DNA from 2 places in the Pseudomonas sp. GNP014 genome. Region 1 is predicted to be linked to the other one. Evidence: predicted binding sites of a transcription regulator. Region 1 holds the regulator's gene; the other holds the start of a gene.
The links. Region 1 encodes sigma-54, which starts transcription at its own class of promoters, with help from an activator protein. Its sites were predicted from a motif close to ANTGGCATNNANNTTGCTNT; they were not measured.
Positions count from the first base shown of each region.

Region 1 (7,202 bases):
CTGCCGGGACGCAACTGTGCGCCCATCAACCGCAGCAGCGTGGTCTTGCCACACCCGGAAGGCCCCATGATGCCGGTGACCTTGCCGCGCGGGATGCGAATATCGACGTTATTGAAAATGCTGCGCGCACCGCGCTTGAAGGAGACTCCCTTCAGCTCGACCGCGTAAGCGTTATCGGCACTCATCTAAACTCCTTGCGATGCAGCCTCTCACTCGGACGCCTGGCTTTCCTGGGAAAGCACATACCTCGAGGGCAGGCCGAACTGGCGGCGAACTATATCACTGCAAAGCCCAAGCGCCCAAGGCCTCTACCGGGCTGTGTTCAGCGACATGACAGGCTTTGAGGGGCTTTTTCCGGGTTTTGGTTACGAGGAATGACAAAGCACGACGAACTTGCGTGAGGCTTTGCCACATAACCGCTATAATCGCCGCCTTTTCATCGGGCTATACGATTCTGACATGAGCCAAACCAGCGACCTGATTCAATCGGCACAACGCACCATTCGCCTCGAAGTGGAAGCCATACAAGGCTTGTTGCCCCATATCGACGCCGATTTCGTACGCGCTTGCGAGATGATTCTGGCCAGCAAGGGCCGTGTCGTCGTGGTCGGCATGGGCAAGTCCGGGCACATCGGCAACAAGATTGCCGCCACCCTGGCCAGCACCGGCACCCCGGCATTTTTCGTCCACCCGGCCGAAGCCAGCCATGGCGACATGGGCATGATCACCCGCGAAGACGTGATTCTGGCCCTGTCGAACTCCGGTTCGACCAACGAAATCGTCACCCTGCTGCCACTGATCAAGCGACTGGGCATCCAGTTGATCAGCGTGACCGGCAACCCGGCCTCCCCTCTGGCGAAAGCCGCCGAAGTGAACCTCAATGTTCACGTCGAACACGAAGCTTGCCCGCTGAACCTGGCGCCGACGTCCTCGACCACCGCCGCCCTGGTCATGGGCGATGCCCTCGCCGTGGCATTGCTGGAGGCGCGTGGCTTCACCGCTGAAGACTTCGCTTTCTCGCACCCGGGAGGCGCCCTTGGCCGCCGCCTGTTGCTGAAAGTGGAAAACGTCATGCACGCCGGTCAGGAGCTGCCGCAAGTGCAACGCGGCACTCTGCTCAAGGACGCGCTGATGGAAATGACCCGCAAGGGTCTGGGCATGACCGTCATTCTTGAAACCGACGGCAAACTCGCCGGGATCTTCACGGACGGTGACCTGCGTCGCACCCTGGATCGCAGCATCGACATCCGCAGCGCCACCATCGACCAGGTCATGACCGCGCACGGCAAGACGGCCCGCCCCGAGATGCTGGCTGCCGAAGCCCTGAAAATCATGGAAGACCACCGAATCAACGCACTGGTCGTTGTTGATGAAGAGGATCGCCCGGTGGGCGCCTTCAACCTCTCCGATCTGCTGCGCGCAGGAGTGATGTAATGAGTAACGATCTGCTGCAACGCGGCAAAGCGATCAAACTGGCGGTTTTCGACGTCGACGGCGTACTCACCGACGGTCGCCTGTACTTCCTTGAAGACGGCAGCGAATTCAAGACCTTCAACACCCTCGACGGCCAAGGCATCAAAATGCTGATGAACGCCGGCGTGCAGACCGCTATCATCAGCGGTCGCAAGACCCCGGTGGTCGAGCGTCGGGCGAAAAACCTGGGGATTCCCCACCTGTTTCAGGGCCGCGAAGACAAACTGGTCGTTCTCGACGGCCTGCTTGAAGAACTGGGCCTAAGCTATGAGCAGGTGGCCTACCTCGGTGACGACCTGCCTGACCTGCCGGTGATTCGCCGCGTCGGCCTCGGCATGGCCGTGGCGAATGCCGCCGACTTCGTGCGTGAACACGCTCATGGCGTGACCCGGGCACGTGGTGGCGAAGGTGCCGCCCGCGAATTCTGCGAATTGATCCTGCGCGCCCAGGGCCGCCTCGATGCGGCCAACGCCGCGTACCTGTGAGCCAAACCATGTTTAGCAAAAAATTTCGCAATTTCCTGCTGTTCGGCTGCATAGCGGCGCTATTTGCAGCGGTCGGTTACTGGAACATCAGCCCGGGGCGCTTCCTCGACAAGCCTGCGGTCACGTCCATCGAGAACCCGATCGACTGGTATGCGACCAACACGCATACCCTGCAGTACCTGCCGGACGGCAAGGTGCAGTACGAAATGACTTCCGACAAGGCCGAGCACGTCAAGGCCACCGACATCACCCTGGTCACCAAGCCCGACCTGAACATGTACCGCGGCACGGAATTTCCGTGGCACGTGACCAGCGAGCGCGGCGAAGTGAATTCGGGCGGTACTCAGGTCGAATTGATCGATTCTGTGCGCATCAAGCGCACCGATGAGAAGAACCGCGATCTGCTGGTCACCTCCACGCGCATGACAGTGTTCCCACAGGACCAATATGCGCAGACCGAGCAACCCGTTAGAATCGACGGCGCTGGCGGTGTATCGACTGGCGTAGGCATGAAAGCGTATCTGAAGGAAAGCAGGATACACCTGCTATCGAACGTAAGAGGACAGTATGAGGCTCGTTAAAACCCTCCCTATTTTGCTCAGTCTGGGCGCAGCACTGGGAAGCGTGAGCGCCTGGGCTCTGCCGAACGATCAGCAGCAACCAATCCGCATCCAGGCCGACGACGCCCAACTGGACGACAAGAACGGCATCGCCACCTATAAAGGTGACGTGATCATCACCCAGGGTTCGATGAAGGTGACCGGCAACACCGTGACCATCACTCGCACCCCGAGCGGTGATATCGACGTGGTGACCTCGGTGGGCAACCTCGCCTACTTCGAACAACTGCAGACCGCTGGCGACACCAAGCCGGTTCAGGGCTGGGGTGTGACGATCCAGTACCATGCCGCGCAGAATCGCGTCGTACTGATCGACAAGGCCAAGGTTGTCGACAAGGACAACAACACCACCCAGGGCGAGAAAATCGTCTACGACACCGTGAAGAAACTCGCCAGCGCCGGTCGCGCGACCGGCAGCAAGGTCACCGAATCGCGTCCGCGTATCGACATGGTGATCCAGCCGAAGAAGAAAACCGACGAGAAAACCCAGTAATGGCAACTCTGAAAGCTCAGCACCTGGCCAAGGCCTATAAAAGCCGCCAGGTCGTGCGTGACGTCAGCCTGTCGATCGACAGCGGCCAGATCGTCGGCCTGCTCGGCCCTAACGGCGCCGGCAAGACGACGTGCTTCTACATGATCGTCGGCCTGGTGCAGGCCGATCAGGGCCGCGTACTGATCGACGATCTGGACGTCAGCCACCAGCCGATGCACGGTCGTGCCAAGGCCGGTATCGGCTATCTGCCGCAAGAAGCGTCGATCTTCCGCAAACTGTCGGTGGCCGACAACATCATGGCCATCCTCGAGACCCGCCCGGAACTCGACAAGGCAGGCCGTCGCAAGGAGCTGGAAAGCCTGCTGCAGGAATTCCACATCAGCCACATCCGCGACAACCTCGGCATGAGCCTGTCCGGTGGTGAACGCCGCCGGGTGGAAATCGCCCGCGCCCTGGCGACTGCACCGAAGTTCATCCTGCTCGACGAACCGTTCGCCGGTGTCGACCCGATCTCGGTCGGCGACATCAAGCAGATCATCCACCATCTCAAGGCCAAGGGCATCGGCGTACTGATCACCGACCACAACGTCCGCGAGACGCTGGACATCTGCGAAACCGCTTACATCGTCAACGACGGCCAGTTGATTGCCGAAGGCGACGCAGAAACCATTCTGGCCAACGATCTGGTCAAAGAAGTGTATCTGGGTCACGAGTTCCGCCTGTAAGCGCGACGTCCCGGTGGTTCGCGAGGGCGCTGTATCGTTGAAGCAGTTTTTTATACGTTTTAATTGTTACAGCGCTCTAGGCAAACACTTCAGTTTCAGGCATATAATTTGCTTAAGTTTGGCGCTTCGGCGCCCTGTAGTGGATGGCGCATAGCGCCGGCGAATAAGGTGTTAAGCCCCTGCCATGAAACCATCGCTAGTCTTGAGAATGGGCCAGCAGCTGACGATGACACCGCAGCTGCAACAGGCCATCCGCCTGCTCCAATTGTCGACCCTGGATCTGCAACAGGAAATCCAGGAGGCCCTGGAATCCAATCCGATGCTCGAACGCCAGGAAGAAGGCGACGACTTCGACAACTCCGACCCGCTGGCCGACAACGCCGAACACAAGCCCAATACCGAAATCCAGGAACCTTCCTACCAGGAATCCGCCCCGACGGTGGACAACCTCGAGGAGGGCGAATGGAACGAGCGCATCCCCAACGAGCTGCCGGTCGACACCGCGTGGGAAGACGTCTACCAGACCAGCGCCAGCAGCCTGCCCAGCAGCGATGATGACGAGTGGGATTTCACCACCCGCACTTCTGCCGGCGAGAGCCTGCAAAGCCACCTGTTGTGGCAACTCAATCTTGCCCCGATGTCCGACACCGATCGCCTGATCGCCGTGACGCTGATCGACTGCATCAACAACCAGGGCTACCTGGACGAGACCCTTGAAGAGATTCTCGAGGCATTCGACCCGGAACTGGATATCGAACTGGACGAAATCGAAGCCGTCCTGCACCGCATCCAGCAATTCGAGCCGGCCGGTATCGGTGCGCGCAACCTCGGTGAATGCCTGCTGCTGCAACTGCGCCAGTTGCCCGCCAAGACGCCGTGGCTCGCGGAAGCCAAACGCCTGGTCACCGATTACATCGACCTGCTCGGCAGCCGGGATTACAGCCAGTTGATGCGCCGCATGAAGCTCAAGGAAGACGAGCTGCGCCAGGTCATCGAACTGGTGCAAAGCCTCAATCCGCGTCCCGGTTCACAGATCGAATCGACCGAAGCCGAATACGTGGTACCGGACGTCATCGTGCGCAAGGACAACGAGCGCTGGCTGGTCGAACTGAACCAGGAATCAGTGCCACGCCTGCGGGTCAACGCGCAGTACGCCGGTTTCGTCCGTCGCGCCGACACCAGTGCCGACAACACCTTCATGCGCAATCAGTTGCAGGAAGCCCGCTGGTTCATCAAGAGCCTGCAGAGCCGCAACGAGACCCTGATGAAAGTTGCCACGCAGATCGTCGAGCATCAGCGCGGCTTTCTGGAGTACGGCGACGAGGCCATGAAACCGCTGGTCCTGCATGACATCGCTGAAGCGGTAGGCATGCACGAATCGACGATTTCCCGGGTGACCACGCAGAAATTCATGCATACCCCGCGCGGTATTTATGAACTGAAATACTTTTTCTCCAGCCACGTCAGCACCTCCGAAGGCGGCGAATGCTCGTCCACGGCGATCCGCGCGATCATCAAAAAACTGGTTGCCGCGGAAAATCAGAAAAAGCCGTTGAGTGACAGCAAGATCGCTGGTTTACTGGAGGCACAAGGCATTCAGGTGGCTCGCCGCACCGTCGCCAAGTACCGCGAATCCCTCGGGATCGCGCCTTCGAGCGAACGCAAGCGGTTGATGTAAGCCACGTTACAGCGTTCCAGTGGCAGGCTATCCAGCCTGCCGCTTTATGCACTGGCAACGAAGGAGAAGCTGTATGCAAGTCAACATCAGTGGACACCAACTGGAAGTGACCGAACCTCTGCGCGATTACATCAATGAGAAACTTCAACGATTAGAGCGCCATTTCGACAAGATCACCAACGTGCAAGTCACGATGTGCGTCGAAAAGCTGAAGCAGAAAATCGAAGCCACCTTGCATATTCCCGGCAGCGAAGTGGTCGCCAACGCAGAAGATACTGATATGTATGCTGCGATCGACTCACTCACCGACAAGCTGGATCGCCAACTCAAAAAGCATAAGGAAAAGACCCAGAGCCTGCTCCAGGGCGCTACCGGTCGATAACCCCCCTACTCCATGATCCGACTTGAAAGTATCCTGACCCCCGGCCGTTCCCTCGTGAACGTGCCGGGCGGCAGTAAAAAGAAAGCCCTCGAACAGATTGCCAACCTGATCGCCCGTGAAGTGCCTGATCTGGAGATGCAAGATGTCTTCGAGGCGTTGATTGCCCGTGAAAAACTCGGTTCCACCGGTTTTGGTAACGGCATCGCCATTCCTCATTGCCGCCTCAAGGGTTGCGAAGCGCCAATCAGCGCATTGATGCACCTTGATGCACCCATCGATTTCGATGCCATCGACGGCGCTCCGGTTGACCTGCTGTTCGTCCTGCTGGTGCCGGAAGCTGCCACCGATGCTCACCTGGAATTACTGCGCCAGATCGCCAGCATGCTCGATCGCAAGGAAGTTCGTGAAAAACTGCGCAGCGCATCGAGTAACGAAGCCTTGTATCAGGTCGTCCTGAGCGAGCAGAACGGTCACTAATCATGCGCTTGATCATTGTCAGCGGCCGCTCCGGCTCGGGTAAAAGCACCGCCCTGGATGTCCTTGAGGACAACGGCTATTACTGCATCGATAACCTGCCGGCCGGCCTGCTGCCGGAACTGGCCGAACGCGCGCTGATTCATACCGAGCTGGCGCAACCGCTGGTGGCCGTGTCGATTGATGCGCGCAACCTGCCCAGCCATCTGTCGCGCTTTCCGGAGCTGCTTGAAGAAGTCCGCAGCCGCCACATCCAGTGCGATGTGTTGTACCTGGATGCCGACGAAGAAACCCTGCTCAAGCGTTTTTCGGAAACCCGTCGCCGCCACCCTTTGAGCACGGCCAATCGTTCGTTGGCCGAAGCGATCAGTGATGAAACCGCTCTCCTCGGCCCGATTGCCGATCTGGCCGACCTGAAAATCAACACCACCAACCTCAACCTCTACCAGTTGCGCGACACCATCAAGTTGCGCCTGCTGAACCAGCCGGAGCCGGGAACGGCCTTTCTGGTCGAGTCATTTGGCTTCAAGCGCGGGATGCCGGTGGATGCGGACCTGGTGTTCGACGTCCGCTGCCTGCCCAATCCTTACTGGAAACCGGAGCTGCGCGCGCAGTCCGGGCTGGACGCACCCGTGGCCGAGTACCTGGCGGCGCAACCGGAAGTCGAGGAGATGTTTCAGGACATTTTCAGCTATCTGCACAAGTGGCTGCCGCGCTTCGCCGCGAGTAACCGCGCCTACGTCACCATTGCCATTGGCTGCACCGGCGGGCATCACCGCTCCGTCTACCTGACCGAACGCCTGGGTCAGGCCCTGCAGAAAACCCTGAAGAACGTCCAGGTTCGCCACCGCGACCTCACTTAAAGGATTCAC
Region 1 covers NZ_JBTGUS010000001.1:2,258,997-2,266,198, reverse strand. The annotation lists gene ACXX9E_RS10045 (ATP-binding cassette domain-containing protein) at 1-185, opposite strand, end outside; gene ACXX9E_RS10040 (KpsF/GutQ family sugar-phosphate isomerase) at 460-1,434, shown strand; gene ACXX9E_RS10035 (KdsC family phosphatase) at 1,434-1,958, shown strand; gene lptC (LPS export ABC transporter periplasmic protein LptC) at 1,967-2,539, shown strand; gene lptA (lipopolysaccharide transport periplasmic protein LptA) at 2,526-3,071, shown strand; gene lptB (LPS export ABC transporter ATP-binding protein) at 3,071-3,796, shown strand; gene ACXX9E_RS10015 (RNA polymerase factor sigma-54) at 3,981-5,474, shown strand; gene hpf (ribosome hibernation-promoting factor, HPF/YfiA family) at 5,548-5,856, shown strand; gene ptsN (PTS IIA-like nitrogen regulatory protein PtsN) at 5,869-6,333, shown strand; gene rapZ (RNase adapter RapZ) at 6,336-7,193, shown strand.

Region 2 (7,202 bases), 2.0 Mb from region 1:
GCCGACCGTTCAGCAAAGCCGGCGGTGGCCCTGGATGTCACGCCGCTGAATGTCGATCTGCAGGATTTCGACAGCCTCAACGGTTCGCCCTTCAAGCTCAAACTCGACAGCGGCCTGGGCAAACAAGGCAAGATCACGGCCGACGGCACCGTAAATCTCGCCCCGGTCACCGCGCAGCTCAATGTCAAAACCCAGGACATCGACCTGCGCGTCGCCCAATCCTACATCAACCCATTCATTCGCCTCGAACTGCGCAGCGGCATGCTCGGCAGTGATCTGAAGGTCAACCTCAAGAGCACCGAGCCGCTGGCCCTCAGCGTGACCGGACGTGCGCAGATAGATCAGTTGCACACCCTCGACACTCTGAAAACCCGCGACTTCCTCAAGTGGCAACAAGTGGTGGTCGAAGGCCTGAACTATCAACACGGCGACAGCCTGTCGATCGACAAGGTCAACCTGTTCCAGCCCTATGCGCGGTTCATGATCAACGACGATCGCACGACCAACATCGACGACCTGCTGATCCCGCAGCCCGCCGACAGCGGGACGAAAGGCACCGCTGCCAAACCGGCCGGCAACGCCAAACCGCTGGGCATTCACATCGGCGGCATCGCCATCAATGACGGTTCAGCCAACTTCGCCGACTTCAGCCTGACGCCGAATTTCGCCACCGCGATTCAACAGCTCAATGGCCAGATCGGCACCATCGACAGTCGCCAGGCCAAACCGGCCAGCGTCGACATCAAAGGCAAGGTCGACCGCTATGCACCGGTCACCATCAAAGGGGCGGTCAACCCGTTCGACCCGATGGCCAGCCTCGACATCGCCACCAGCTTCAAACGGGTCGAGCTGACCACCCTGACGCCCTACTCCGGCAAGTTCGCCGGCTACCGCATCCGCAAGGGCCGGCTCAACCTCGACCTGCATTACCTGATCACCAAGGGCCAGCTCAAGGCCGAGAACAAAGTGGTGGTCGAACAGCTACAACTGGGTGAAAAAGTCGACAGTCCGGATGCCGTGAGCCTGCCGTTGAAACTGGCGATCGCCTTGCTCAAGGACGTCGATGGCAAGATTTCCATCGAACTGCCGGTGACCGGCGACCTGAACAATCCACAGTTCAGCGTGATGCCGATTGTCTGGCAGACCTTGCGCAACCTGATTGTCAAAGCCGCTGCGGCGCCGTTCAAGATGATTGGCGGGCTGATCAGCGGTGGCAGTTCCGAAGACCTCGGCACCGTGTCCTTCGCGCCGGGCTCCAGTGAACTGAGCAAGGATGCCGAAGCTGCACTGGACAAGTTGGCCAAGGCGCTCAAGGAACGCCCGGCCCTGCGCCTGGAAATCGAAGGCACCGCCGCCAAAAGCAGCGACGGCCCGCTGCTTGCCGAGCAACGGCTGGAACGCGAATACCAGTACAACTACTACAAGATGCTCCAGCGCCGCGGCGACAAGGTGCCGGCTCAGGCGTCGCTCCTGCAAGTACCGGACGGCGAGAAAGGTCCGTTGCTCGAAGGCATCTACCGCACGCGTCTGAAAACCCAGCCGCCTGCCGAATGGAAGGATTTGGGCAAGGAAGAACGCACGGCGAAGATGCGTGCAGGCTTGATCACGTTCTGGGGCGCAAGTGATGTACTGCTGCGTCAACTGGGCCAGGACCGCGCCAGCAGTATCAAGGATTACCTCGTCGACAAAGGCCAACTGGCGGACGACCGCGTTTACTTCATCGACGCCAACCTGGGCGAAGCCGAAAGCGATGGCCGGGTCGTGACGCAAATGCACCTGGATGCCGAATGATGAACATCAAGTGGCTACCCGCTTTGCTACTGACGTTCGCTGTGGGCCATGCCTCGGCGTCCGACACTTTGCGCTGCGGCAGCCAGCTGGTCAGCCTCGGCGACCGCGCCAGCGAAGTGCTGCAGAAGTGTGGCGAGCCGATCAGCCGCGATGCCCTCGGCTACAAGCGCAGCGCCAATCGCCGCGAAGAGTTTCAGGTCGAGGAATGGACCTACGGCCCGAGCAACGGCATGTACCAGTACCTGCGCTTTGAAGGCAATCGCCTGCGGCAGATCAACAGCAAGCGCGGTAACTGAGCCGCACCGATTGCCCTTGCGGGAGTGAGCCTGCTCACGCCTACAGCTGTTTTGTGGTGCTCCTGAAATAGAACAGGCCCCGACACAAGTGCCGGGGCCCGCAATGGCCACATCCGTGTGACCGTTCGCATGAACTCTAAAGTTGCGGCAGACGTATTACTCGGCCCGTCTGTCGCGCCTTCTCCCGGTCCAGGCGAGAAGTCATGCCTTACTCGGCTTTCAGGCCGTCAGCGGAAACCGCTTTGACGCCTTTGATTTTCTTGGCGATCGCAACAGCAACGTCTTTCTGCGATTCAGTGACAGCAGTAGTCGACGACAGCGATACAACGCCTTTGTTGGTTTCTACTTTGATGTCAGTACCTGGAATGCCTTTTTCGGTGACCAGGTCAGCTTTGACTTTGGTAGTGATCCAAGTGTCAGAAGTAGCTTCTTTAGCCTGGGTGACTTCACCGGCAGCCAGAGTCATTGGAGCCTGGGTAGCCTGAGTGGATTGTGCGAATGCACCGGAAGCCATGGTCAGGGTCAGCGCGGTAGCAGCAGCGGCAGTGATAGCGAACTTCTTCATACGAGTAACTCCTGTTTTTCTGGAAAGTCTGCTGGTTGTCTTGTCAGCAGGGTTACCAAGGTAGTTGCGAACGCTGTGCCAACTTTTGTAAATGATAAAAAACCATATAAATCAATAAGTTGCTGATTCTACGATTTTCCGGATTCATGCAATTTGCATGACTCACCGATAAATCGCATGCAAGTTGCGGTTTTCTGAAAAGTTCCTAAGGCGCTGAAATTATTGAAACTTTTGAGAAGTGCTGCACCAAGAAAAATGCCCCGCTTTGCGGGGCATTTGGCAGTCCATCGACAACTCAGGTACCGCTGGCAGTACAGCCTTTTGGCGAATAGTCCGGTGCAACGGTCGTACCGCAAGACCATACGCCCGCACCGGTGCCGGAGGAGCGAGTGAGTGTGATGGTTTTATCCAGCACAGGGCCTGGCGCGTTTTTGATCGTGCAGACGATTGTCCCCGCACCAGTGGACGCGGTGCCCGACGCAGTGACGGCGCAATTGGAGGTCGTAACGGTCGCGGCACCCGCAACGAGTGTCAGTGTAGGGTCAGTCCCCTGATTGATGGTGTCCTCGAAAGGCACCTTCAGCGCACTGATTTCCGCCAGCCCCGCCGTCACCTTCGACCGCGCCTGATACTTGGTGTACTGCGGCAAGGCGATGGTCGCCAGAATCCCGATGATCGCTACCACGATCAGCAACTCGATCAGAGTGAAACCTTGTTGTTTTTTCATAGACACGCTCCATGCATGAGTCGAATTCTCATGATCTGCAAGGGACGGAGCATAGGCCATGCCAATGCCTGCAAAGCCCCGTTCATTCGACGCGAAGCGCCTGCAACGCCATTTCCTACAGCCTGCAACCGCACTATCTGACACTTTTTGTCACCTGCGCCGGCCGTGTTTGGCGCTGTCACTTGACTAGGCTATAAGTCATGAACGGCAAGCGTGCGGAATCCCCATGAATGACATCGCTCTGAGCGGTCTGGCCAAGCAACTGGTGCAGGCGCAACTGTTGACGGAAACAAGCGCCCAGCAAGCCTGGCAACAGGCCCAGCGCAATCGCCTGTCGCTGGTCAGTTATCTGGTACAGAACAAACTGGTGAAAAGCTCACAGGTGGCCGAGATCGCTTCCGAGCATTTCGGCATGGCGTTCCTCGACCTCAATTGCCTCGACAAGGAAACCCAGCCCAAAGGGCTGGTCAGCGAAAAACTGGTACGCCAGCACCACGCCCTGCCGCTGTGGCGGCGTGGCAACAAACTGTTCGTGGGCATTTCCGACCCGAGCAATCATCAAGCGATCAACGATATCCAGTTCAGCACCGGGTTGAGCACCGAAGCGATTCTGGTCGAGGACGACAAGCTCACCGATGCCATCGAAAAATTCTTCGATACCCATGCCAGTGGCCTGGAAGACATGGCCGATGTCGATCTCGACGGCCTCGATGTCGAGTCCATCGACGACAGCAAGCAGGACGCCATCGGCGGGCTCGACGCCGACGATGCGCCAGTGGTGCGCTTCGTTCACAAGATGTTGCTCGATGCGATCAAGAGCGGCTCTTCCGACCTGCACTTCGAGCCCTACGAAAAGAACTACCGGGTGCGGGTGCGCACCGACGGCATTCTGCGCGAGGTGGCCAAGCCACCGATTCAACTGGCCGGGCGCATCGCCGCACGCCTGAAAGTCATGGCCAGTCTCGACATCTCGGAGCGGCGCAAACCTCAGGACGGGCGGATCAAGATGCGCCTGTCGAAGAGCAAGTCGATTGATTTCCGGGTCAACACCCTGCCGACCCTGTGGGGCGAAAAAGTGGTGATCCGGATCCTCGATCCGTCCAGCGCGCAGATCGGCATAGATGCTCTGGGTTACGAGCCAGCGCAGAAAGACCTGTACATGGCGGCGCTCAAGCAACCACAGGGCATGATCCTGGTAACAGGCCCGACCGGCTCAGGGAAAACCGTGTCGCTGTACACCGGTCTGAATATTCTCAATACCGTCGACATCAATATTTCCACCGCTGAAGACCCGGTGGAGATCAACATGGAAGGTATCAACCAGGTCAACGTCAATCCCAGACAAGGCCTGGATTTTGCCCAGGCCCTGCGCTCGTTTCTGCGTCAGGACCCGGACGTGATCATGGTCGGTGAGATCCGCGACCTGGAAACCGCCGAGATCGCCATCAAGGCAGCGCAGACCGGTCACCTGGTGCTCTCGACCCTGCACACCAACAGCGCTGCAGAAACCCTGACGCGCCTGCACAACATGGGCATTCCCGGTTTCAACATCGCCACCTCGGTCAGCCTGATCATTGCCCAGCGCCTGGCGCGCAAATTGTGCAGTCATTGCAAGAAGCCGATCGAGATCCCCCGCGAAACCCTGATCAAGGAAGGGTTCCCACCGGAACAGATCGGCAGTTTCACGATCTATGAGCCGGTCGGTTGCGATCACTGCAACGGCGGTTACAAGGGACGCGTGGGGATTTATGAAGTGGTGAAAAACACCCCCGAGCTGCAACGGCTGATCATGGCCGAAGGCAATTCGCTGGAAATCGACACCCAGATGCGCCGCGACGGCTTCGACAACCTGCGCACGTCGGGCCTGCGCAAGGCCATGCAAGGCATCACCAGCCTTGAAGAAATCAACCGGGTCACCAAGGACTGAACATGGCGGTCAAGGCAGCAAAAATCAGCGTCTACGCCTGGGAAGGCACGGACCGTAAAGGCACCAAGGTCACCGGTGAACTGAGCGGGCAAAACCCGGCACTGATCAAGGCGCAATTGCGCAAGCAAGGCATCAACCCCGGCAAGGTACGCAAGAAGTCCGCCTCGCTGTTGAGCTTCGGCAAACGCATCAAGGCTCAGGACATCGCCCTGTTCACCCGGCAGATGGCAACGATGATGAAGGCCGGCGTGCCGCTGCTGCAGTCGTTCGACATCATTGGCGAAGGCTTCGAAAACCCGGCCATGCGCAAACTGGTGGATGAGGTCAAACAGGAGGTCGCGGCCGGCAACAGCTTCGCCACGTCCCTGCGCAAGAAGCCGAAGTATTTCGACGAGCTGTATTGCAACCTGGTGGATGCCGGCGAGCAGTCCGGCGCCCTCGATACGTTGCTCGATCGCGTCGCCACCTATAAGGAAAAAAGCGAAAGCCTCAAGGCCAAGATCAAGAAGGCCATGACCTATCCGACCGCCGTGGTACTGGTAGCGGCCGTCGTGACCGGGATCCTGCTGGTGAAAGTGGTGCCGCAATTCCAGTCGGTGTTCTCCGGGTTCGGTGCCGAACTGCCGGCCTTCACGCTGATGGTGATCAGCCTTTCGGAATTCATGCAGCAATGGTGGTGGGCGATTCTCGGGGCATTGGTGGCAGCGTTTTTCGGTACCCGCCATGCCTTGAAAACATCCCAGGCGTTGCGCGACCGTCGCGACACCTGGCTGTTGAAACTGCCGTTGGTGGGCACGTTGATGTACAAGTCCGCTGTCGCTCGTTTCGCCCGTACCCTGTCGACCACGTTTGCCGCCGGTGTGCCGCTGGTGGAAGCACTCGATTCGGTGGCCGGGGCCACCGGCAACGTGGTGTTCAAACGCGCAGTGCTGCGCATTCGCCAGGACGTGTCCACCGGCATGCAACTGAATTTCTCGATGCGCACCACCGGGGTCTTTCCGAATATGGCCGTGCAAATGACCGCCATCGGTGAAGAGTCCGGTGCGCTCGACGAGATGCTCGACAAGGTCGCAGGTTTTTATGAGGACGAAGTGGATAACATGGTCGACAACCTCACCAGCCTCATGGAGCCGTTCATCATGGTGGTCCTCGGCGTGATCGTCGGTGGTCTGGTGGTGGCCATGTACCTGCCGATCTTCCAACTCGGCTCAGCGATCTGACATGCCTATCGACGAACTCTTCAGTCTGTATCCGCTGGCCTTTGTGTGCACCGCCCTGCTATTGGGTCTGGTGGTGGGCAGTTTTCTCAATGTGCTGGTCTGGCGTCTGCCGAAAATGCTCGAGCGCGATTGGCGCCAGCAGGCGCAGGACGTTCTCGGTCTGCCCGGCGAATCGCCGCTGCCGACTTACAATCTGATGCTGCCGCACTCTGAATGCCCGCATTGCGCGCACCGGATCCGCGCCTGGGAAAACATTCCGCTGGTCAGCTATCTGTGCCTGCGCGGGCGCTGCTCGGCGTGCGGCGGGTCCATCAGCAAACGGTACCCGCTGACGGAACTGGCGTGCGGTCTGTTGTCAGCGTTCATTGCCTGGCACCTGGGCTTCGGCTGGCCCGCCGCCCTGTTGATCGTCCTCACCTGGGGCTTGCTGGCGATGAGCCTGATCGACACCGAACATCAACTGCTGCCCGACGTACTGGTGCTGCCGCTGATGTGGCTGGGGTTGATCGTCAACAGTTTCAGCCTGTTCGTGCCGCTGCACGACGCGCTGTGGGGAGCAGTGGCCGGTTACCTGGCGCTGTGGTCGGTGTTCTGGCTGTTCAAGTTGCTGACCGGCAAGGACGGCATCGGTCACGGAGACTTCAAGCTGCTGGCGCTGCTCGGGGCGTGGGGCGGC
Region 2 covers NZ_JBTGUS010000001.1:223,272-230,473, forward strand. The annotation lists gene ACXX9E_RS01045 (DUF748 domain-containing protein) at 1-1,791, shown strand, start outside; gene ACXX9E_RS01050 (DUF2845 domain-containing protein) at 1,791-2,087, shown strand; gene ACXX9E_RS01055 (BON domain-containing protein) at 2,296-2,652, opposite strand; gene ACXX9E_RS01060 (pilin) at 2,948-3,379, opposite strand; gene pilB (type IV-A pilus assembly ATPase PilB) at 3,606-5,306, shown strand; gene ACXX9E_RS01070 (type II secretion system F family protein) at 5,309-6,526, shown strand; gene ACXX9E_RS01075 (prepilin peptidase) at 6,528-7,202, shown strand, end outside.
Region 2: ACXX9E_RS01060 (pilin) is a predicted target of sigma-54. The motif match lies at 3,426-3,445, and genes of this name have one in related genera.